Regions from separate parts of the Aminobacter sp. UC22_36 genome, predicted to be linked through region 1. Evidence: predicted binding sites of a transcription regulator. Region 1 holds the regulator's gene; each other region holds the start of a gene.
The links. The regulator PhoB, encoded in region 1, activates phosphate uptake and scavenging genes when phosphate is short. The targets are predictions, from matches to a motif close to TGTCATNNANCTGTCAT.
Positions count from the first base shown of each region.

Region 2: a site for PhoB is predicted at 2,540-2,556, ahead of ACHMW7_RS21310 (LTA synthase family protein). Genes of this name have one in related genera too.
Region 3: a site for PhoB is predicted at 2,537-2,553, ahead of ACHMW7_RS05195 (DUF2794 domain-containing protein). Genes of this name have one in related genera too.

Region 1 covers NZ_CP171996.1:960,496-968,125, forward strand. The annotation lists gene ACHMW7_RS07795 (response regulator) at 1-222, shown strand, start outside; gene ACHMW7_RS07800 (PstS family phosphate ABC transporter substrate-binding protein) at 533-1,570, shown strand; gene pstC (phosphate ABC transporter permease subunit PstC) at 1,669-3,135, shown strand; gene pstA (phosphate ABC transporter permease PstA) at 3,132-4,448, shown strand; gene pstB (phosphate ABC transporter ATP-binding protein PstB) at 4,473-5,297, shown strand; gene phoU (phosphate signaling complex protein PhoU) at 5,339-6,043, shown strand; gene phoB (phosphate regulon transcriptional regulator PhoB) at 6,147-6,836, shown strand; gene ACHMW7_RS07830 (ROK family protein) at 6,833-7,630, opposite strand, start outside.
Region 2 covers NZ_CP171996.1:3,645,734-3,653,363, reverse strand. The annotation lists gene rpsF (30S ribosomal protein S6) at 1-232, opposite strand, end outside; gene ACHMW7_RS21310 (LTA synthase family protein) at 539-2,395, opposite strand; gene fabD (ACP S-malonyltransferase) at 2,824-3,765, shown strand; gene fabG (3-oxoacyl-[acyl-carrier-protein] reductase) at 3,822-4,559, shown strand; gene ACHMW7_RS21295 (acyl carrier protein) at 4,756-4,992, shown strand; gene fabF (beta-ketoacyl-ACP synthase II) at 5,022-6,284, shown strand; gene mltG (endolytic transglycosylase MltG) at 6,391-7,593, shown strand.
Region 3 covers NZ_CP171996.1:457,179-464,808, forward strand. The annotation lists gene ACHMW7_RS05180 (DUF308 domain-containing protein) at 1-207, shown strand, start outside; gene ACHMW7_RS05185 (histone deacetylase family protein) at 269-1,303, opposite strand; gene ACHMW7_RS05190 (GNAT family N-acetyltransferase) at 1,300-1,821, opposite strand; gene ACHMW7_RS05195 (DUF2794 domain-containing protein) at 1,971-2,357, opposite strand; gene ACHMW7_RS05200 (DUF1223 domain-containing protein) at 2,844-3,617, opposite strand; gene ACHMW7_RS05205 (ceramidase domain-containing protein) at 3,818-4,543, shown strand; gene zapE (cell division protein ZapE) at 4,529-5,716, opposite strand; gene ACHMW7_RS05215 (protease inhibitor Inh/omp19 family protein) at 5,851-6,396, opposite strand; gene dapF (diaminopimelate epimerase) at 6,617-7,501, shown strand; gene mtaB (tRNA (N(6)-L-threonylcarbamoyladenosine(37)-C(2))-methylthiotransferase MtaB) at 7,501-7,630, shown strand, end outside.

The sequences.
Region 1 (7,630 bases):
AACGGGCTCGAGGCGACCAACGAAATTCGCAAGCTCGAACGTGGCACCGGCCTGCGTGTGCCGATCATCGGTGTCACGGCGCACGCGCTGAAAGGCGACAAGGAACGCTGCCTCGAAGCCGGCATGGACGACTATCTGCCCAAGCCGATCAGCCCGCGCGCGCTGCTCGAAAAGATCGAGCGCTGGTCGTGGCAGGACGAGGAGCGCCGCGGCGCGATCTAGATTCTGCCGATGCCGGCCTGTCCTGAATCTTCGGCACGCCCTGGGCCGGCTCTCAAAGACTGTGGAAATGTGACAGCTCGCGGCAACAAAGGCCGGCCTGCCGTTGGGTAGGCGGCTTGCATTCGTTGCCTGCCTGTTGTTTGCCTCGCGCCGGCAAAGGATCGCGGAAACGACCCCTTGGCGGCCATGCACTGCAACCGTTACAGGGGTGACACGAAACTGTCATGCAACTGTAATAGAGGGGGGCTATTGGCTCACCGGGCGCCGAGGAATGGCGTCATACGAGATACCCCAACAGGAGCAGGCCCCAATGAAAAAAGCTCTTCTCACTGCGTCGGCTGCTGCCTTCGCGATCGCAGCCTCGGTCGGCTATGCCTCGGCCCGCGACCAGATCCAGGTTGCCGGTTCCTCGACCGTTCTGCCTTATGCCAAGATCGTCGCCGAACAGTTCGGTGAGACCTTCACCAACTTCAAGACCCCGGTCGTTGAATCAGGCGGTTCGGGCGCTGGCATCAAGGAATTCTGCAAGGGCGTCGGCGAGAACACCATCGACATCGCCAACTCCTCGCGCCCAATCAAGAAGGACGAAATCAAGTCCTGCGTTGACGCCGGCGTCAAGGAAATCCAGGAAGTGAAGATCGGCTATGATGGCATCGTCTTCGCAACCGACGTCAAGGGCCCGGATTGGGCGCTGACGCCTGAAGACGTCTACAAGGCGCTGGCCGCCAAGATCGTCGTCGACGGCAAGCTGGTCGAAAACCCGAACACCAAGTGGAACCAGGTCAACCCGAACCTGCCCGACTGGGACATCGCCGCCTACATTCCGGGCGAAAAGCACGGCACCCGCGAAGTCTTTGAAGAAAAGCTTTTGGTCGCCGGCTGCAAGAAGCTCGGCGGCGTTGACGCCGGCAAGGCTTCGGGCCTCGACGACAAGGCTGCGGAAGCCGCCTGCAAGGCCGTGCGCAAGGACGGCAAGGCTGTCGACATCGACGGCGACTACTCCGAGACGCTCGCTCGCATCGATAGCAACAAGACCGGCGTCGGCGTGTTCGGCCTCGCCTTCTACGAAAACAACGCCGACAAGCTGAAGGTTGCCACCGTTGGCGGCATCACGCCTTCGGTCGAGACCATCGCCAAGGGCGAGTATCCGGTGTCGCGTCCGCTGTTCTTCTACGTCAAGAAGGCACATCTCGGCGTCGTTCCCGGCCTGAAGGAATATGTCGAGTTCTTCCTCGACGACCAGATGGTCGGCCCGGAAAGCCCGCTTGCCGATTACGGCCTGGTTGCCGCTCCTGACGCAGAGCGTGCTGCCCAGCGCGAAGCCTTCGGCGCCGGCAAGACCATGTAATATCGACCATGGGGCGGCGAAAAAAAATCGCCGCCCCATGGACTATTTCGCCGGCTGTTCCGTTCGGCACAATGATCTGAATTCACCGAGGCCGGCCCATGTCCTTCCTGCTTGTCTTCGCCATTGTACTCGCAATCGGACTGGCGGCCTTCGTGGTCGGCCGGCAAAGGGCGCGTGCGCAGGATGACGGAACGGTCAAGCCGCACTCGCGTGCGCACTACCACGGCTGGTGGGCGTTCCTGACGGGCGTCGTTCCGGCCGTATTGTTTCTCGCTGCCTGGGATATCGGCGCCAGTGCCTATCTCAACAGCCATATCCATTCGGCCCTGCCGGCCGATGTTGCCGACGGCACCGTCGCGCATGAAGATCTTGCCGCGGGCCTGGTCAAGAGCCTCGCCAGCGGCCTGCGCAAGCTCGACAGCCAGACGCTCGGCGCACTGCCTTCGAGCTTTGCCGAGTTGCAGCCGATGCTCGCCGCAAAGGGCGTGGCGCTGGCGCCCGACACGCAAGACTACATGATCCCGATCGCGACCGAGGCCAACCGCGTCTCCGATCGTCTCGGCATGATCTCCGCCATCGTTTCGGTCGGCCTCGCCTTGATCGGTGTCGGTTATGGCTTGAAGGGCATCAGCCCGCGTGCCAGGGCGCGCAACAATGTCGAGAAGGTGATGCTGTGGAGCCTGCTCGGCGCCTCGACGCTCGCCATCCTGACGACCGTCGGCATCGTGCTGTCGATGCTGTTCCAGACCATCGCCTTCTTCGAAAAAATCCCGCTGACCAACTTCTTCTTCGGCACCGTGTGGGATCCGCGTTTCGCCGCTGCCGGTTCGGGTGGCGCGGAAGGCCAGTTCGGCCTCATCCCGTTGCTCGCCGGCACGCTCTACATCGCCTTTGTCGCACTGCTCGTTGCGGTGCCGATCGGCCTGATGTCGGCGGTCTACATGTCGGAATATGCAGCACCCAAGGTGCGCGCGGTGGTCAAGCCGGCGCTCGAACTGCTCGCCGGCATCCCGACCATCGTTTACGGTATCTTCGCGCTCGTCACGCTCGGACCCTTCCTGCGCGACATCAGCGCGGCCCTGACCGGCGGCACCCCGTTCATCCAGGCGCAGTCGATCCTCACCGCCGGCCTGGTGATGGGCGTGATGCTGATCCCGGTTGTCTCTTCGCTTTCCGACGACATCATCACCGCGGTGCCGCGCGCCATGCGCGACGGCTCGCTCGGCCTTGGCGCCACGCGCTCCGAAACGATCAAGCGCGTCATCCTGCCGGCCGCCTTGCCCGGCATCGTCGGTGCCATCCTGCTCACCGCCTCGCGCGCCATCGGCGAAACGATGATCGTGGTGCTGGCAGCCGGTGTCGCCGCCAACCTGACGCTCAACCCGTTCGAGGCGATGACCACCATCACCGTCAAGATCGTCAACCAGCTGACCGGCGATCTCGAGTTCAACACGCCGCAGACGCTGGTGGCCTTCGCGCTCGGCATCACGCTGTTTGCGCTGACGCTGGTGATGAACATCGTCGCCCTTTACATCGTCCGGAAGTACCGGGAGCAGTACGAATGACCGATATTTCGCTCGACACGCTGACCACCTCGGTTGCCCGCCCGCGCCGCGACATCGGCATCAAGAAACGCTACGCCGCCGAACGCCGCTTCCGCCTCTATGGCGTGCTGGCGATCGCCGTCGGCCTGGCGTTCCTGGGGGTCATGCTGACCTCGATCGTCTCCAAGGGCTACACCGCCTTCTGGCAGACGACGGTGACGCTGGCGATCAACTTCGACGAAAAGATCATCGATCCGTCGAACAAGCGGGCGACCGATCCGAACGTGCTGATCACGGCGAACTATCCCAAGCTCGCCGAAGCCGCCTTGATCGAAAAGCTCGGCATCGATGCCAACGACAAGGCCGAGGTGCGCAAGCTCAAGGGCTTCTTGTCCGACAGCTCGCGCGTCCAGCTCCGGGCAATCGTTGCCGCCGACCCGTCGGTGATCGGCACGACGCGCAACGTCGACATCCTCGCCGCTGCCAATCTCGACTCGGCCTTCAAGGGCCAGATCGACCTCGACGTGCCGGAAAGCCGCCGCAAGGTGTCGGACCAGCAGGTCGAGTGGATGAACAAGCTCAAGGCCGAAGGCGTGATGGCCGAGCACTTCAACACCGGGCTGTTCAGCTATGGCGCGTCGAGCCGGCCGGAGACCTCTGGTGTCGGCGTCGCGCTCATCGGTTCGTTCTACATGATGGTGATCGTGCTGCTTTTGGCGCTGCCGATCGGCGTCGCCGCCTCGATCTATCTCGAGGAGTTCGCCAAGAAGAGCCGCTTCACCGACCTGATCGAGGTCAACATCAACAACCTCGCCGCCGTGCCGTCGATCGTCTTCGGTCTGCTCGGCCTTGCGGTGTTCATCAACTTCCTTGGCCTGCCGCGCTCGGCGTCCTTTGTCGGCGGCCTGGTGCTGACGCTGATGACGCTGCCGACGATCATCATCGCCACGCGTGCGGCCTTGGCCGCGGTGCCGCCGTCGATCCGCTCGGCAGCGCTTGGTCTCGGCGCCTCGAAGATGCAAATGGTGTTCCAGCACATCCTGCCGCTGGCGGCTCCCGGCATCCTGACCGGCACGATCATCGGCCTGGCGCGCGCGCTCGGCGAGACCGCGCCGCTGCTGTTGATCGGCATGGTCGCCTTCGTCGCCGACTATCCCAAGACGCCTTTCGACCCGGCGACGGCCTTGCCGGTGCAGATCTACATGTGGGCAAACGAGGCCGAACGCGCCTTTGTCGAACGCATGTCGGGCGCCATCATCATTCTTCTGATTTTCCTCATGGCCATGAACATCGTCGCCATCGTCCTGCGCCGCCGCTTCGAGCGCCGCTGGTAGGGCATGGACAAGGAGCATCCTGCTATGAACATCATGACCGAAAAATCCCTCGACGACGCGGTGAATGCTGAGATGAACGCCAGATCGAATGAAATCATCAAGATGCGCGGCGACAAGGTCACCGTGCACTATGGCGACAAGCAAGCGCTGTTCGGCGTCGACCTCGACGTCCGCCAGAACCAGGTGACGGCGCTGATCGGCCCGTCGGGCTGCGGCAAGTCGACCTTCCTGCGCTGCCTCAACCGCATGAACGACACCATCGACAGCGCCAGCGTCGGCGGCAAGATCACGCTCGACAACGAAGACATCTACGATCCCAAGATCGATGTCGTCGAGCTGCGCGCCCGCGTCGGCATGGTGTTCCAGAAGCCGAACCCGTTCCCCAAGTCGATCTACGAAAACGTCGCTTACGGTCCGCGCATTCATGGCCTGGCCAAGAACAAGGCCGAGCTCGACGTGATCGTCGAAAAGAGCCTGCAGAAGGCGGCCCTGTGGAACGAAGCCAAGGACCGTCTCAACGAGCCGGGCACCGGCCTGTCGGGCGGCCAGCAGCAGCGCCTGTGCATCGCACGGGCCATCGCCGTTGCGCCCGAGGTGATCCTGATGGACGAGCCATGCTCGGCGCTCGATCCGATCGCCACCGCCAAGGTCGAGGAGTTGATCGACGAGCTGCGCGAGAACTACACCATCGTCATCGTGACGCACTCGATGCAGCAGGCGGCACGCGTGTCGCAGCGTACGGCGATGTTCCACCTCGGCTATCTCGTCGAGGAGGGTGCTACCGACAAGATGTTCACCAACCCCGACGACAAGCGGACGCAGGACTACATCACCGGCCGCTTCGGCTGAGTGAGCGTTTTCGCCGCGGGTAACGATACGAGGAAGAAATCATGGGCGAACATACAGTCCGGTCCTTCGACGAGGAACTCCAGCACGTCGACCAGCTCATCCGCGACATGGGCGACCTCGCCAGCGCGATGGTTGCCGGCGCCATCCGCGCGCTGTTGTCGTCCGACCAGTCGCTGGCGCAGAACGTCGTTGCCGACGACACGATCATGGATGCCAAGCAGCGCGATCTCGACAATTCGGCAATCACGCTGATCGCCAAGCGCCAGCCGATGGCGCAGGATCTGCGCGCCGTTGTCGGCGCCATCCGCATGGCGGGCGACCTCGAGCGCATCGGCGACCTTGCCAAGAACATCGCCAAGCGTGTCGGTGCTGTCGGCCAGTCGCCGACACCGCGCAACCTGTCGCATTCGATCGACGCGATGGCGCAACTGGTGCTTGGCCAGGTTCGCGGCGTCGTCGATCTCTATGTCGCGCGCAAGGCCGAGGGCCTGAAGGACCTGCGCGCCGACGACCAGAAGATCGACATCCAGTACACCGCCGTGTTCCGCGAACTGCTGACCTATATGATGGAAGATCCGCGCAACATCACCGCCTGCACGCATCTGCTGTTCTGCGCCAAGAACCTCGAGCGCATTGGCGACCATGTCACCAACATCGCCGAGAACGCCTATTTCGTGGTGACCGGCACGCAGCTGCCGCTCAACCGGCCGAAGGTCGACGAGACCACGACGACGGTTCCGGCCTGAACTCTGCGGCGATGCGTGTCCCGATGGATGCGCAAGGATGCTGCAGGACTTTAAATCCGTGCATGATCCGGTTGGGGTCATGCACCAAGAAAGGGGACAGCCGATGATCGCCCCCAAGATCATGGTCGTCGAGGATGAAGAGCCGCTGGGCGTGCTGCTTCGCTACAACCTCGAGTCCGAAGGCTACCAGGTCGAAGTCGTCACCCGTGGCGACGAGGCCGAGATCAGGCTCCAGGAAAACGTGCCCGACCTTCTGGTGCTCGACTGGATGGTGCCGGCACTTTCCGGCATCGAATTGTGCCGCAGGCTCAGGATGCGGCCCGACACCGAACGCCTGCCGATCATCATGCTGACGGCGCGCGGCGAAGAGAGCGACCGTGTGCGCGGGCTTTCGACCGGCGCCGACGACTATCTGGTCAAGCCGTTTTCGACGCCGGAGTTCATGGCACGCGTCAAGGCGCTGCTGCGCCGGGCCAAGCCCGAGGTGCTGTCTTCGGTGCTGAAGGTCGGCGACATCATGCTCGACCGCGAGTCGCACCGCGTCTACCGCAAGAAGAGCGAGATCAAGCTCGGGCCGACCGAGTTCCGCCTGCTCGAATTCATGATGCGGCATCCGGGCCGGGTGTTCTCGCGCAGCCAGCTGCTCGACAATGTCTGGGGCGAGACGATCTATATCGACGAGCGCACTGTCGACGTGCATGTCGGGCGTCTGCGCAAGGCCGTCAACAATGGCCGCATGCCTGACGTGATCCGCACCATCCGCGGTGCCGGCTACGCCATCCGCGAGGATTAAGCGATTTCGGCCTCGGCGCGGCGCGGGGCTGTGCCGGCGGCAAAAATCTCCTGATCGACAGTGAGCAGGGCGCGCATCATCGCGCCCTCGCGCTTGAGCGGTACCTCGTTGGGCTCGGTGTCGAACGAGATCGCCTTCGAGTGCAGCCCGCCGGCGGTCTTGGCGATGGCGGCGCGGACATGCGGCTCCATCAGGTCGAAGGCTGTGGCGCCGACGCCGACGAAAGCGAGCGGCGCGGGGTCGAACAAAGCAAACATCGAACCCAGGCCGAAGCCGATGGCTTCGCCGGCTTTGCGGAAGGCTTCCCGCTCGGGGCCGTCATGGTCGCGGGCCGCATCGGCAAGCGCCCTGATGTCGTCGTCGGACAGGTCGGCCAACGGCTCGGCGTTTTCGTCGCCAAGCCTGGCGTTGCGCCAGATGGCGTAGTTGCCGGCATAGGCCTCGATGCAGCCGCGGCGGCCGCAGCGGCAGAGCGCGCCGTCGGGACGGTGGATCATGTGGCCGAACTCGGCGCCGGACGATTGGGTGCCGGTGAACAGCTCGCCCTTGATGACGAGACCCATGCCGATGCCGTGCGACAACAGGATGGCGATGAAATCGTCGCGATAGCGGGCCGGGTCGCGCCAGCGCAGCGCCTCGGCGATCATGTTGCAGTCGTTTTCGACCGACACGGGCACGCCGAACTCCTGTTCGAGCCGATCGGCGAAGGGGATGTCGTCGTGCTGGGTGATCGGCGACCACAACAGCTTGCGCGATGCGGCATCGGTGATGCCCTGGACGGCAATGGCGATGCG
Region 2 (7,630 bases), 2.7 Mb from region 1:
GGCGCTCGACTTCCTTGACGGCAGCCGACGGAGCGGTGATGTCCATGAGCGTGTAGTACGCCTTGCGGTTCTTGTTAACGCGGTAGGTGAGGGACTTCAGTCCCCAGTTCTCGACCCGGCCAACCGATCCGCCTGCTGCAGTGATGATGCCCTTGTAGTGTTCGACAAGTGCATCGACCTGCTGCTGCGAGAGGTCCTGGCGGGCAAGAAACACATGTTCATAAAGAGCCATAGTTTTTGCCTTTCTTCGTTTCCATCTTCCGGTCCCGGCGGCTAGAGCCTCTGCGACCTCCCTGATCCATCGAAGGCCTAGGCCATCTCAGGAGAAGAAAGGAGCACGACGAGACGGTCGAGAGCGGAGACACGGGAGGCGGAAGCGTTTTCGCTTCACACGGCGACTTCCAAGGAAGCCTCCGGCCCTCCGTTCAGCCCCCAGCTGGGACCGGCAGATGGCGGGCGTCTACATGCTAAGTGCCGCCAAGGCAAGGGGCGAGGCCGAGATTCTCAGGAAAACCGGCCTTTTCCGGCCAGTTCTGGCTCAGCCGAAAGCCTCGTCGCGGAGGAAAAGCGGCGAGCGGGTGCGGTTGGCGACGACCTTGTCGACAGTCTCGGGGAAGAAGCCCTTGGCGCCGCGGCGCTTGCCGAACATCATGTCATATTGGAGCCAGCGGAAATCGCGGATCGCCGGGTCGAGTTCCTTCTGGCGCGACCAGTCGAACACCGACTCGCCCTCGCGCGGCAAAAGCATGTTGCGGTCGACCACGCGGAAGCGGTCATGCAGGTCGCCGAGGAAGCCGGTGTAATAGGGGTGGCTGATGCCGGCGGTCTTGAGCACATGCAGCGGCAGGAAGGCCGGGCTGATCGAGCCGATGTCGCGCGCCGGGCCGGTACGGTTGGACCAGACGACGAGCGGTGTCTCGTGCTGGACCAGCATCTCGCCGATCGGCGCCTTGCGCTTGGCGACCGGCTCTTTCATGAAACCGGTCTCGACATAGACGGGACCGAGCGGCGGCAGGTGGTCGCCGAAGAAGGCAATTACGGTCGGACGCTCGCGCTTGCTCGCCCAGTCCATCAGGCGCTTGAGGCCACGGTCGGCGTCAGACGCGCCTTCGGCATAGGTCAGGATCGAATCACGCGCCCACGGCGTCGTTGCCGCGTCGACCTTGTGGGTCGTGTCGCTGTAGCGGTTCGGCTCGTAGGGGCCGTGGCTCTGTAGCGAGACCGCAAAGAAGAAGAACGGATGCTCGGTGGCGTCCGCCTCGCGGATGATCTCTTCCGTCAGCGCGGCGTCGGATGCCAGCGGCCCGCGCTTTTCGAGTGGCGGCAGGTTTTCTTCCGACATGAACTGGTCGAAGCCGAAGGCCTTGTAGACGGGTGCGCGGTTCCAGAACCAGCCGCCGAACGGGTGGATGGCCTTGGTTTCGTAGCCTTCGCTCTTGAAGAAGGTGGCGAGCGACGGCACCGGCGCGCGGACATATTGCTGGTACGGGATCGATCCGGCCGGCAAGAAGGCGTTGGAAAAGCCGGTCAGGGCCTCGAATTCGACATTGGCGGTCATGCCGCCGAATTCGGGCGAAAAGACGTGGCCGGACTGCGAGGCGCGCACGTTCTGGATCGGATCGGGCGTGATCTTGACGCCAGGCAGAAGCGTCGGATCCCAGAAGGATTCGCTCATCACGATGATGACGTCGGGCTTTTCCTCGGGCAGGACTGCGGCTGCCTGCTCGGGCCTGGCAATGGCGTCGATCGCCTTGTCGGAATAGTCGTGCGGCGCCTTGACCTTGGCCATCGGCACGTTGAGCGCAAAGGCAATGGCAAAGCCGTTGGAAGCGTAGTTTTCCTTCTGGTCCCACATCATCGGGATGATCTGCAGGCGGTCGCGCGTCCACGAGAAGGTCGCGTAATCCATGATCGAGACGAAGAAGGCGAGGGCAGGAATGGCGATGGCCAGGCGCGACATGCGTGCCCAGAACGACAGCGCCGGCATGCGGCGGCGCCAGTAACGCCAGGCGAGCACGAGCAGCGAGATGCCGGCGATGAGGCCAACTGCAATGCCGATGCCGGCAAGCGGCCGCTCGCGCACCAGCAGCGGCATCAGCTCGACGATCTGGCGGGCATAGAGGAAATCGGTCGGGTAGAGCGGGTCGCCGAGATACAGCGACTTCTGGTGGCCGACGAAGGCCAGCATCAGCGCCACCGGTGCGACGATCAAGAGGCCGTTGTAGGGGCGCCCGAGCAGCGCATCGAAGCCAATGATCAACAGGGCAAACAACGCAACCGTCGTCCAGCTCGGCTTGAACGGCTGCTGGAAGAAATTGAGGGTGTCGACGAACGAACCGCGCGCGACGAACTCGATGGCAAAGACCAGGGCTGCCGAAACAGCAAGCGTGATCATGACCGAGCGCAGGACGCCCAAGGCATAGGCACGCCGGCTGAGCAATTCAGCCTCGTTTTCCCCGTCATTGGCGACGGCCTTGCCGGTCGCGATTAGCTTGGCCAACTCAACTTCCTCGAACGCTGGACGGCGGCGTCACGCAACCGTCACGAAACTGTCATCGAAAACCTAGCGCATATGGCAAAATTGAGAAGGATGGGGCAAACAAAACGTGTTTCGCATTAATTCTCTGTGATTATTTGCCCCAAACAGGCCCCAAAGCCCTCAAGACTTGACTTCACGCCATCCATTGCGCCAGAGGCACAACGATATGGCGTGCTGCTTGTTCCCGAACGTGCAAGGGGCGCTCCACGTGATAAGTCTGCGCATCGCGCCCTCAGAAACCGATTCCGGTTCGGGCCGATGCGGCAAGTAGCCAGGAGACCGACATGGCCATTGCATTCACTTTTCCGGGGCAGGGCAGCCAGGCCGTCGGCATGGGCAAGGAACTTGCCGATGCCTTTCCCGAGGCGCGCCGCGTGTTCGAGGAGGTCGACGATGCGCTGGGCGAAAAGCTGTCCAAGCTGATCTGGGAAGGTCCTGAAGAGACGTTGACGCTGACGGCCAACGCCCAGCCGGCGCTGATGGCCGTGTCGATGGCTGCCTTCCGGGCGCTGGAAGCGCGCGGCCTGTCGCTGAAGGACAAGGTTTCTTACGTCGCCGGCCACTCGCTCGGCGAATATTCCGCACTTGCCGCCGCTGGTTTTGTCTCGGTCGCCGATGCTGCGCGCCTGCTGCGCATCCGCGGCGATGCCATGCAGGCGGCGGTGCCGGCGGGCCAGGGCGCGATGGCTGCGATCATCGGCCTCGAACAGGCCGACGTCGACGCGGCCTGCGCAGCAGCGGCCGAGGGTTCCGTCTGCCAGATCGCCAACGACAATGGCGGCGGCCAGCTGGTCATTTCAGGCGAGAAGGCAGCAGTCGAGCGCGCGGCAAAGCTGTGCACCGAAAAGGGCGCCAAGCGCGCTTTGATGCTGCAGGTCTCCGCGCCTTTCCATTCGGCGCTGATGGCGCCAGCTGCCGAGAAGATGCGCGAAGCGCTGGCCAGTGTGAAGAAGCATGCGCCGATTGTTCCTGTCGTTGCCAACGTCTCGGTCCAGCCGATCACCGATCCGGAAGAGATCGCCGCCCGCCTCGTCGAGCAGGTTACCGGCCGTGTCCGCTGGCGCGAGACCGTCGAGTGGTTTGGCAACAATGGCGTGACCACGCTCTATGAAGTGGGTGCCGGCAAGGTGCTGTCGGGCCTCGCCCGTCGTATCAACAAGGACATCGCGACATCAGCCGTCAACAACCCGGTCGACGTCGAGGCGGCCATCGCCGCGCTCGCCTGAGCAATTCAAACGACCCCACCCGTGTGAAGGGTGCGCTCTTCAAGGAAGGTAGCAAAATGCTCGATCTGACTGGCCGCAAGGCGCTCGTCACCGGTGCATCCGGCGGCATCGGCGAAGAAATCGCCCGTATCCTGCACAAGCAGGGCGCCATCGTCGGCCTGCACGGCACCCGCATAGAGAAGCTCGAGGCGCTAGCCAACGAGCTTGGCGACCGCGTCAAGCTGTTCCCGGCCAATCTCGCTGACCGCGACGAGGTCAAGGCGCTGGGCCAGAAGGCCGAGGCTGATCTCGAAGGCGTCGACATCCTGGTCAACAATGCCGGCATCACCAAGGATGGCCTGTTCGTGCGCATGTCGGACGCCGACTGGGACAGCGTCATCGAGATCAACCTGACGGCGATGTTCCGCCTGACGCGCGAGCTGACGCACCCGATGATGCGCCGCCGCCATGGTCGCATCATCAACATCACCTCGATCGTCGGCGTCACCGGCAATCCCGGCCAAACCAATTATTGCGCCTCCAAGGCGGGGATGATCGGCTTTTCGAAGTCGCTGGCCCAGGAGATCGCGACGCGCAACATCACCGTCAACTGCGTGGCGCCGGGCTTCATCGAATCGGCGATGACCGAGAAGCTGAACGACAAGCAGAAAGAGGCGATCATGGCGGCGATCCCGGCCAAGCGCATGGGCACCGGCAAGGAAGTCGCCTCCGCTGTCGCCTATCTCGCTTCGGACGAGGCTGCCTATGTCACCGGCCAGACGATCCATGTAAATGGCGGCATGGCGATGATCTGATTGGGCCGATAGGCCGGGATAACCTGGCCTTTTGCCTTGGACGCGGAGAATTTTTCGTGTATTGCCGCGCTCCATCAGGTGGCCGGGCCGAGACCGGACCGCCACCCGAGCGCTTGGGAAAGCGCAGATTACAGCTTGATTAGCGGCAATCCGCCCGCTAACGAAGACCTAACAACACCAGACTGAGGATGCCCACATGAGTGACACCGCAGAGCGCGTCAAGAAGATCGTCATTGAACATCTTGGCGTTGACGCCGACAAGGTGACGGAAGCTGCAAGCTTCATCGACGACCTGGGCGCGGACAGCCTCGACACGGTCGAGCTCGTCATGGCTTTCGAAGAAGAATTCGGCGTCGAGATCCCCGATGACGCGGCCGAGACCATCCTCACCGTTGGCGACGCCGTGAAGTACATCGACAAGGCTTCGGCCTGAGCGATCGCGAATTGTCAGGGATGCCTGCGATGAGGCGTGTGGTCGTCACGGGCCTTGGCCTGCTTTCACCGTTCGGCATGGGCTACGAGCACGGCTGGAAGGAGCTTCTTTCCGGCCGGAGCGCCGCAAGGCGTATCTCGGAGTTTGAGGTCGAAGATCTCCCCTGCAAGATCGCCAACGTCATCCCCAGGGGTGACGGCAGCGACAATAGCTTCAATCCCGAAGCGTTCCTTGAGCCCAAGGAACTGCGCAAGATCGGCGACTTCATCCTGTACGGGATCGCCGCTGCCGACGAGGCATTGAAGGATTCGGGCTGGCAACCCAAGACGCCGGAAGAGCAATACGCGACCGGCGTGATGATCGGCTCGGGCATCGGCGGCATCGACGGCATCGCCGAAAACGCCCTGATCCTCAAGGAACGCGGCCCTCGCCGCATCAGCCCCTTCTTCATTCCAGGCCAGATCATCAATCTGGTCTCGGGCCAGGTTTCGATCAGGCACGGGCTCAAGGGCCCCAACCATGCCGTCGTCACCGCCTGTTCGACCGGCGCGCACGCCATCGGCGACGCCGCCCGCCTGATCATGTTCGGCGATGCCGACGTGATGCTGGCCGGTGGTGCCGAAGCTCCGGTGACGCGTCTGTCGCTTGCCGGCTTTGCCGCCTGCAAGGCGCTGTCTACCGACCGCAACGACGAGCCCGAAAAGGCCTCGCGCCCTTATGACCGCGACCGCGACGGTTTCGTCATGGGCGAAGGTGCCGGCGTTGTCGTTCTCGAAGAGCTCGAGCACGCCAAGGCGCGCGGCGCCAGGATCTATGCCGAAGTCGTCGGCTACGGCCTGACTGGAGACGCCCATCACATCACGGCACCCGCCGAGGATGGCGACGGTGCATTCCGCTGCATGACGGCCGCCCTCAAGCGCGCCAAGCTGTCGCCGGCTGACGTTGACTACATCAACGCCCATGGCACCTCGACCATGGCCGATACGATCGAGCTCGGCGCCGTCGAGCGTCTCGTCGGCAATGCCGCCTCCAAGGTGTCGATGTCGTCGACCAAGTCGTCGATCGGTCACCTGCTCGGTGCTGCCGGTGCCGCGGAGGCGATCTTTTCGATCCTCGCCATTCGCGACAACATCGTTCCGGCGACGATCAATCTCGACAATCCCGAGCGTGAGACGGCCATCGATCTCGTGCCGAACAAGCCACGCGCCCGGCAGGTCGATGTCGCCTTGTCGAACTCCTTCGGCTTTGGCGGCACCAACGCCTCGTTGGTTTTCCAGCGCTTCAACGGCTGATAGGCTGTGGGAAGGGGCCCTTTGAGGGCCCTTTGCCGTGATTTTTGCCACATTCAAGCCTAGTCTCCCGGCGGGGATTCGACGCAAGAGGGAGTGGCGAGGCAAGATGAGCATCAATACGCCTGGTTCGGGAGAAGGTGCGCCACGCGCCGCACCGGCCAATCCAATCGTTCCAAAGACCGCGCAGGAAGCGTTGCGACCCGAAATCGGTACGCCGCCGCCGAAGCGCTCGCGCGCCTCGCGCAACCAGATCGTCGTGTTCATGAACTTCATGATCTCGCTCGTCATGCTGGTCATCCTGGCAGGCGGTGCGGCACTCTATTTCGGCAAGCAGGAGTTCGGCGGCACAGGCCCTTCGACGGTGCCGGCAACCTTCCTGGTCAAGCCGAGCACCGGCGTGCAGGACATTGCCGACCAGCTCGAGCGGCGCGGCCTGATCAGCGACGCGCGCGTCTTCCGCATGGGCGTACGCGCCTACGGCAATGACGGTGCACTCAAGGCCGGCGAATACGAGATCCAGGCCGGTGCTTCGATGCACGACATCATGGAACTGCTGAAGAGCGGCAAGTCGGTGCAGTACTCGCTGACGATCCCTGAAGGCCTGACCGTCGAGCAGGCGTGGAAGCGCATCGCCGACAACGAGGCACTGAGCGGCGATATGCCGGCCGAGATGCCTGCCGAGGGCACGCTTGCTGCCGACACCCAGCGTTTCACACGCGGGCTGACGCGCCAGCAGATCGTCAACAAGATGCTGGCCGACCAGAAGGAACTTGTCGAAGACATCTGGGCACGACGCACTGCCGACCTGCCGCTTGCCGACGTCAACGAATTCGTGACGCTGGCCTCGATCGTCGAGAAGGAAACGGCCCGCGGCGACGAACGCTCGCGCGTGGCGGCCGTCTTCATCAACCGCCTCAACAAGGGCATGCGGCTGCAGTCGGATCCGACGATCATCTACGGTATCTTCGGTGGCAAGGGTAAGCCGGCCGACCGGCCGATCTTCCGCTCCGACATCGACAAGCCGACGCCCTACAACACCTATTCCATCAAGGGCCTGCCACCGACGCCGATCGCCAATCCAGGCAAGGCCTCGCTCGAGGCGGTGGCCAATCCATCCAAGACCAAGGACCTTTATTTCGTTGCCGACGGTTCGGGCGGGCATGTCTTTGCCGAGACGCTGGACGAGCACAATGAGAACGTCGCCCGCTGGCGCGCCTTCCAGCGCAAGGTCGTCGAGGACGAGAAGGCGGCTGACGAGGCCGATCCGGCCAAGAAAGACGCAGCGACAACCAACGCCGTCAAGAAGTAAGAACAAGCCTCGCCTTTGCACCATTCGGGTACAAAGG
Region 3 (7,630 bases), 500 kb from region 1:
ATGGCATCGAGCTTTCTCGACAGCGATCGCCAGACGAGGCTCTGGCCGACGCTGGTCGGCGGCGCTGTCTATGCCGCCTTCGGCCTGGCGCTGATGTTCGTGCCGCTCAGCAGTGCGGCGACGCTGATGCGCTTCGCCACGATCCTGATGCTCGCTTACGCACTGCTGCTGTTTTACCGCGCCTGGCGCATCCGCGCGGCGAGGTGACCAGCGCGCATTTGAGCGCGCTCCAAGTTTTTTGAACCTCGTGCTTTCCGAGAATCGGAACCTATTTTCGGGCCGATGCGCTGGCAAAGCCGGTGAGGAAGGCGGTGAGGTTGTCACCGAGCGCGTCGCAGAGATAGCCGCCTTCCTGGACGATGACGGTGGGCAATCCAAGCCTGGCGATCGCTTCGGCGATGCGCGCAAAACCCGGTGTCGTCACCGACAGCCCGCCGAACGGATCGCCTTCGAAGGCGTCGAGCCCGAGCGCCACGACAAGCGCGTCAGGGGCGAAGGCCTGGATGCGGCGATTGGCGTGGTCGAGCGCTTCGAGGAACTCGACATCGCCTGACTTGCGCGGCAAGGGCAGGTTGTGGTTGTAGCCGAGGCCGGCACCTTCGCCGCGCTCGCCGGCATGGCCCCAGAAGAACGGGTAGAAGCGGCTCGGGTCGGCATGCAGCGACACCGTCAACACGTCGGCCCTGTCGTAGAAGATGCCTTGCGTGCCGTTGCCATGATGCAGGTCGACATCGAGGATGGCGACACGTGAAGCGGTGGCCCGCAGTCGTTGTGCGGCGATGGCCGAATTGTTGAAGAAGCAGAAGCCGCCGGCGACATCGGCAAAGGCATGGTGGCCGGGCGGTCGACATAGCGCATAGGCAGCCGGTTCGCCCGACAGCACGGCTTCGGTGGCGGCCACCGCGCTCCAGGCGCTCCAGCAGGCGCTGTCGAAGGTTTCGGCCGAGATCGGGCAGGCGGTGTCGGCCATGTGGTATCCGGCCTGGCCGGCAGCACCAGCCGGGTAAGTGCCGTTGCGGGCAAACGGATGGATATTGGGGATCACTTCGGCCGAGGCGCCTTCCATGCGCTGCCAGCGCTCGAAGATATAAGTCAGGAACTCGATATATTCCGGCGTGTGGACCGCGGCGATCGGGCGGAGGCCGTAACTGGCCGGGCGGTGGATCGTCGAGCCTGCGGTACGTGCGCCCAAAAGCAGGCGCTCGACCCGCTCGGGCTGTTCCGGATTGGGCTTTTGCGCCCCCATCGACAGGAAGGCCTTGGGATCGTGGCGCTTTTGCTCCTCGGCATAGAAGGTCTTCATTGGGGCTCCCCCGTCGTTTCGCTCAGCGCCGCGAATGTTGGTCCGCTGGCAATGTAGGATCTCTGGTCGCTCGTCCAGGCGAAGCCGAGCCTGGTGTAGAAGGGATGTGCGCGCGCGTTGTCGTCATCGACCGCCAGCCGCATGTAGACGCCGCCTCTGTCCCGGCAAAGCCTGGCGACATGGCGCAGCAGCTGCGCGCCGATGCCAAGGCTGCGGAACTGCCTATCGACAAACAGGTCCTGCACAAAGACGCCGGGGCGGCCATACCAGGTCGAGAAAACAGGGAAGAACAGGCACATGCCGGCGAACGCGCCATCCACCTCGGCGATGACAGCGGCGAAGGCCGGGTTTTCGCCGAAGCCGAAACGCCTGATGTCGTCTTCGGTGCAGGCGACGCCGTCAGCCTCGCCGACATGTTCGGCGAGCCCGATGATCGCCTTCATCAGTGATGGCGAATCGTCCGCTGTTGCTGGGCGGATGGAGACGGCGGTTGGCCGTGCCTCGGTGGGGATGCTCATTCGCGCAGTTCCGCTTCTGGACGCGGAATTGATAGCATCCGAGCCGGCGCTGGCGAGGGGGATTCAGCCTGTGGCCGCAAGCATGGTGCCGTCATGGCCCGATGCTGGAGCCATACCGGCACGTCGAACAACGTTGTGGCAGCTTTGACTTAGGCTTCCACCAGCTTCAGGCGCTTGTCGAAGACGCCAAGCACGCGGGCCAGTTCATGGCCGCGCTTGAGGATCAGCCCACCGGCGGCAACGACCGAGAAGGCGCCCTGCTTGCGGGCGAGTTTGGGATCCTTGACGATCTGGAACAGCGGGGTTTCGCTGGTGCGGCGAAAGACCGAAAAGACGGCGCGGTCGCTGAGATGGTCGATGGCGTAGTCGCGCCACTCGTTGGCGGCAACCATGCGTCCGTAGAGCCTGAGAATCTGGTCGAGTTCCCGTCGCTCGAATGCCACCGGGAGATCCTGGCGCTCCCGACGGGCCTCATGGAGCGGGATCAAAACCGCGGATGTCTCGCCATCCTCCGCCCCAGCACCGCGATCGGTCATCAATCGTTCCCTTGCAGAACACGACTTCGGCTCGTGCATGGCCCCGAAATCGGAAACGATTTTCGGAAAGGATCATGCACAGACTCAAACTGTTACAGCGTCCTTTGCGCGTCCAAGTGGGACGCGCGGTGCTGTAAGAATCGCGCATTCGCACCCGAATTGCAACCCGGGAGGGCGAAGCAACAGCTGTATGAAGAGTGTCGGATGGCTTGCCGCAACGGTAACGTTTGCGAGACAGACTGTCGGAATTGGTGATGACTCGCCACATTCCTGCCGTTTTTTATCCGCGCTGACGCCCCATTGTCCGACGAATTTACCCTCGTTGCCTGAGACGGTTCGGTCCGGCACCGGCTCGTAAACCCCAAGCCCCCCGCCCACGGGCTAGAGTCGGATCGAACCAACCTCGGTTCCTTTTCAGGACCAGGTGCGACGATCCCAAAATCTGAAGCCGACGTCTGGCCACAAGCCTGCGTCGGCTTTTTTGCGTTACAGCGCTGGGACCGGCTTGCGCACCACCGCAGCGCCGAGGATCGGGCCAGGCACACCATCCTTGCCGACGGCCTGCAACAGCACGGCGCAGCCGCCCTTCTTTTCCACTTCGCTCTTGGGCAGCTCGAACCGCTGCGTCTGGCCGTGCCACATGCCGGCGGTGTGCAGGTCGGTCACGGCATTCCAGTAGGTGACGCTGCGGCCCTTGTTTTCGCCTTTCTGCAGGTCGACGACCTGCGGTGGCTGATAATGCACGATCACCACATGGGCGGGACTGGCCGGGCCCTTGGCGGCGCCGACCTCGATGGTGAAGGTATCGCCATTGTCGGTCACCTTGAGGTCGACATTCATGCCCTGGCCGGTCTCGGCGAGGTTGTCGAGCGCACCGGTCACATCCTCGCTCTTGGCGCCGTTGACGTGGGTTCGGCCATTGATGACGGCCTGGGGCGTGTAGACCGAGCGTGCGCCGAAGGCGCGCATATAGGCATATTGCCGTTCGGTGTTGTCGTTGCTGCCGAGCTTGTCTTGCCAACCGAGATAGTCCCAGTAGGTGACGTGATAGGCGAGCGCCACCATGTCGTCTTTGGCGGCGAATTTGGCAAACAGCTCATCGGCTGGCGGGCAGGAGTTGCAGCCCTGGCTGGTGAAGAGCTCGATGACGCCGAGCGGGCGCGCCGTTGCCTTGGCTGTCGAGTCGGCATGCGTCGCGCCGGTAAACCCGGCAAAGGCCAGCGCCACGGCCGCCAGCCGATAATATCTGCGAAACTCCATGACCGATCCAGATCTTCAGCCGACGTAAGCGGCTTTTTTGTAGTTGCTGAAATATGTGGCAGAAGCGTCATTCAACGGGAAGTCACGTTGCGGTGAAATTTCCAACAAATGGAGTTTCCGCTGCGTCAGCCTGTCGGGACAAATTACCATTATGAAAATGGCCTCGTGGCGGTAGAATTGAACCCTGGTGAGGCAAGGTGATGCTGGAACAGTTCAGCCAACATCTCGATCTTTATTGCGAGCGCACTGACATCGGTCTGTGGGCCGAGCCATTCAATGCCTTGAGCAATCTCGCTTTTTTCGCCGCCGGCCTGTGGGGCGTCTACGAGGCGCGCCGGCGCAAGGCGGGTATTTTCGCCGAGGTGCTGGGCTGGTGGGTGGTGGCGATCGGCATAGGCTCGGCGTTGTTCCACACCTTCGCCACCGAGGCGACCAAATGGGGCGACATCCTGCCCATTGCCGGCTTTACGCTCGCCTATTCGCTGTTCAACCTGCGCCGCTTTGCCGGCATGGCGTGGCCCAAGGCGCTGGCGATCTTCTTCGGCTTCTACATCGTTGTCGGTTTCGTCACCTACATGGTGCCGGACTGGTTGCGCGTGGCCTCCAATGGCACCACCGGCTACCTGCCGCCGTTCCTGGCACTGATCTTCTTCGGCGGCGTGGTCATCGCCAATGGCAGCCGCGCGGGCTGGTACAACATCGCCGCTGCTGCGATCTTTCTGGGTGCCGTCACATGTCGGGTCATGGACCCGCTGGTCTGCGACGCCTTGCCGATCGGCACGCATTTCATGTGGCACGTGCTCGACGGGCTGATGCTTGGTGTGCTGCTTGCCGCAACGACGCGCTACGGCAAGCCCCGCACAGGGTGGGCAAGCGATGAAAATCGTGCGCGTATGGCGGCGGACCAGGCCTTATCCGGCCAGTGAAGCCACCGGTTCGGTGTGCCTTTCGGCCCAGCCGTCGAGCCATTCGGCTCCTTGCATCTCGATCAGTCGCGACGACGTGCGGTCGAACTCGAAGGCCTCGTGGCCGCGTTTGCCGGCATAAAGCTTGTCGGGTGTTGTCGCCGCACTGATCACCAGCCTGATGTGCTGGTCATAAAGCGTGTCGACCAAAAGGATGAAACGCTTGGCCTCGTTGCGGTTGGCTTCCGCCAAAACAGGCACATGGTCGACGAAGATGGTCTTGTAGTGGGCGGTGATCGCGAGATAGTCGCGCGCGGCAAGCGACTTTTCGCACAGATCGGCGAAGGAAAAGCGCGCGCATCCATCAACCGCCGCCGGCACATGCACCTTGCGGCCCTTGACCGCGACGGTGGCCGGTTCGGTGGCAGCGCTATGGGTCACTGTTGCCCAGGCCTTGTCCATCGCCTGGTCGGCAACCTCGCCCAGCGGGCTGATGTAGACCGGCACGCGGTCGAGCTTTTCGAGCCGGTAGTCAGTGTCGGCATCGAGATTGAGCACCCCGGTGTTGTGCTCGAGCATGCCGATGAAGGGCAAAAACAGCTGGCGGTTGAGGCCGTCGCGATAGAGATCGCGGGGTGCGACATTGGAGGTGGCGACCAGCACCACGCCAAGCCCAAACAGCGCCGAAAACAGCCTGGACAGGATCATCGCATCGGCGATGTCGGTGACCGAGAACTCGTCGAAGCACAGCACCCACGCCTCTTCGGCAAGTGCCGCCGCAACCGGCGGGATCGGGTCGTCGTCGCGCGAGGTGCCGTTCTTGCGTGCCGCCCGCTGCTTCTGGATGCGGTCGTGCACATCGGCCATGAAGTCGTTGAAGTGGACGCGGCGCTTGTGCTTGACCGGCACCAGCTCGAAGAACATGTCCATCAGCATGGTCTTGCCGCGGCCGACGCCGCCATGGACGTAGAGGCCCTTCACCGGCTCGCGCTGCGGCTTGCGCTTGGCGAACAGCCAGCCCAGCGCGCTCGATTTGCGCGCCAGCCTCTTGTCGGAGATTTCGTCGATCAGCCGGTCGAGTGCGGCCACGATCGTTAGCTGTGCCGGATCGCGGCGGATGCTGCCCAGCTCGACCAGATGGTCGTAACGCTGCCTGACGGTCACATGGGTCTGGAGGCCGTCACGCAGGTGCATGGTTCACTCTGGCACGAATTCGAAAGTCCCCTTGCAGTGCCGCGCGCCCGACAGGGCGCGCCAAGGATGCTGAGCACCTTGAACCTATGCATGATCCTCTTTCGAAAATCGATTCCGATTTTCGCGAGCATGCCCTAGCGGTTGAGCGAAATCGGCAGGCCGTTCGAGGTCTGGCCGTCGAAGCGGCCCTCGCCCGATGAATAGAGCCTGGCCAGCGGTGCGCCGGCTTCATCGAACAGGGTCAGCTGCTTGCCGGCGACGTTCCATGACTTGACGCCGTCGATCGGTGCCGGGCAGCGCAGCGGGCCGGCGCGGAAGCCCTGGCCGAATTTGGTCTGTGGCGTCGCCACCTTGCAGCTCTGGCCCGAAACCGAAGCGCTCCACACGCCAGCCACACTCGTTGCGGTGATGTCGGGTGCGTTGGCTGCTGCGGCGCCACCGTCGGCGGGCAAGGCCGCGACCTGGGTCTGCTGCTGCGGGGCTGCCGGGAACTGCGAGGCGCCGGCGGCACCTGGCGTCGAGGGTGGCGGCAACTGGCCGCTGGTCACCGTGCCAGCGGGTGCCGCGGGCAGCGGGGCCGGTTGGGTGTCCATCGACGAAAGGCGCGTGCTGTTACAGCCAGCGGCCGCCAGAAGCGCCACCAGCGATGCGGCCAGCAGGCCGGTTTTCGAAAAAGCCATTGCATTCCCTCCGTGGGGCAGTTCTGGGGGCGCCCCCGCGCGATCGACAGTTCGCCTCTAAAGCGGCGAAGTTGGCAGAATTTCAACCTGATATGGTTAAAATAGGGTTTGCATATGAAATTGTTGCAAAATTACCTCAATAGGCCGGCGCGCCGCGAGACTGGTAATTCGACGATGTTTCCGCCATATAGGCCCCAAACAGCCGCGAGACTTACCGACCATGGCCATTGAGGCCCCATTCGCCAAGATGAACGGGCTCGGCAACGAGATCATTGTTGCCGACATGCGCGGCCGCGCCGACCGCGTCACGCCTGCCGCGGCGATCGCGTTGGCTGCCGATGCGGCGACCAAGTTCGACCAGATCATGGCGATCCACGATCCGCGCACGCCGGGCACGATCAACTATATCGAGATCATCAATTCCGACGGCACCCATGCCCAGGCCTGTGGCAATGGCACGCGCTGCGTCGTCCAGGCGCTGGCCGCCGAGACCGGGCAGAAGGTATTCACCTTCGAGACTGTCGCCGGCATTCTCAATGCCGAAGAGCATGAGGACGGCCTGATCTCCGTCGACATGGGCATTCCGCGCTTCGGCTGGCAGGACATTCCGCTGGCCGAGGAGTTCCGCGACACGCGCGCCATCGAGCTGCAGATCGGGCCGATCGACGCGCCGGCGCTGCACTCGCCATCGGTTGCCTCGATGGGCAATCCGCACGCCATCTTCTGGGTCGACGAGGACGTCTGGTCCTACGACCTCGACCGCTTCGGGCCACTGCTCGAAAACCACCCGATCTTTCCCGAGCGCGCCAACATCTCGATCGCTCAGGTGACCTCGCGCGAAACGCTGAACCTGCGCACCTGGGAGCGCGGCGCCGGCCTGACGCTCGCCTGCGGCTCGGCGACCTGTGCCGCGGCCGTCAGCGCTGCCCGCACCGGCCGCACCGGCCGCACCGTCACCGTCACCGTGCCGAGCGGCGGGGTGCTCAAGATCGACTGGCGCGCCGACGACCACGTGGTCATGACGGGTCCCGCGGAATGGGAATTCTCCGGCAACTTCGACCCGGCCAGCGGCGCCTGGCGCCGCGAGCAGCAGGACGTCGCCTGATGGCCGTCGACGTCGTCACCTTCGGCTGCCGCCTCAACACCTACGAATCCGAGGTGATGAAGCGCGAGGCCAAGGCCGCCGGGCTCGACGAGCTCAAGGGTGGCGCGGTGATCTTCAACACCTGCGCTG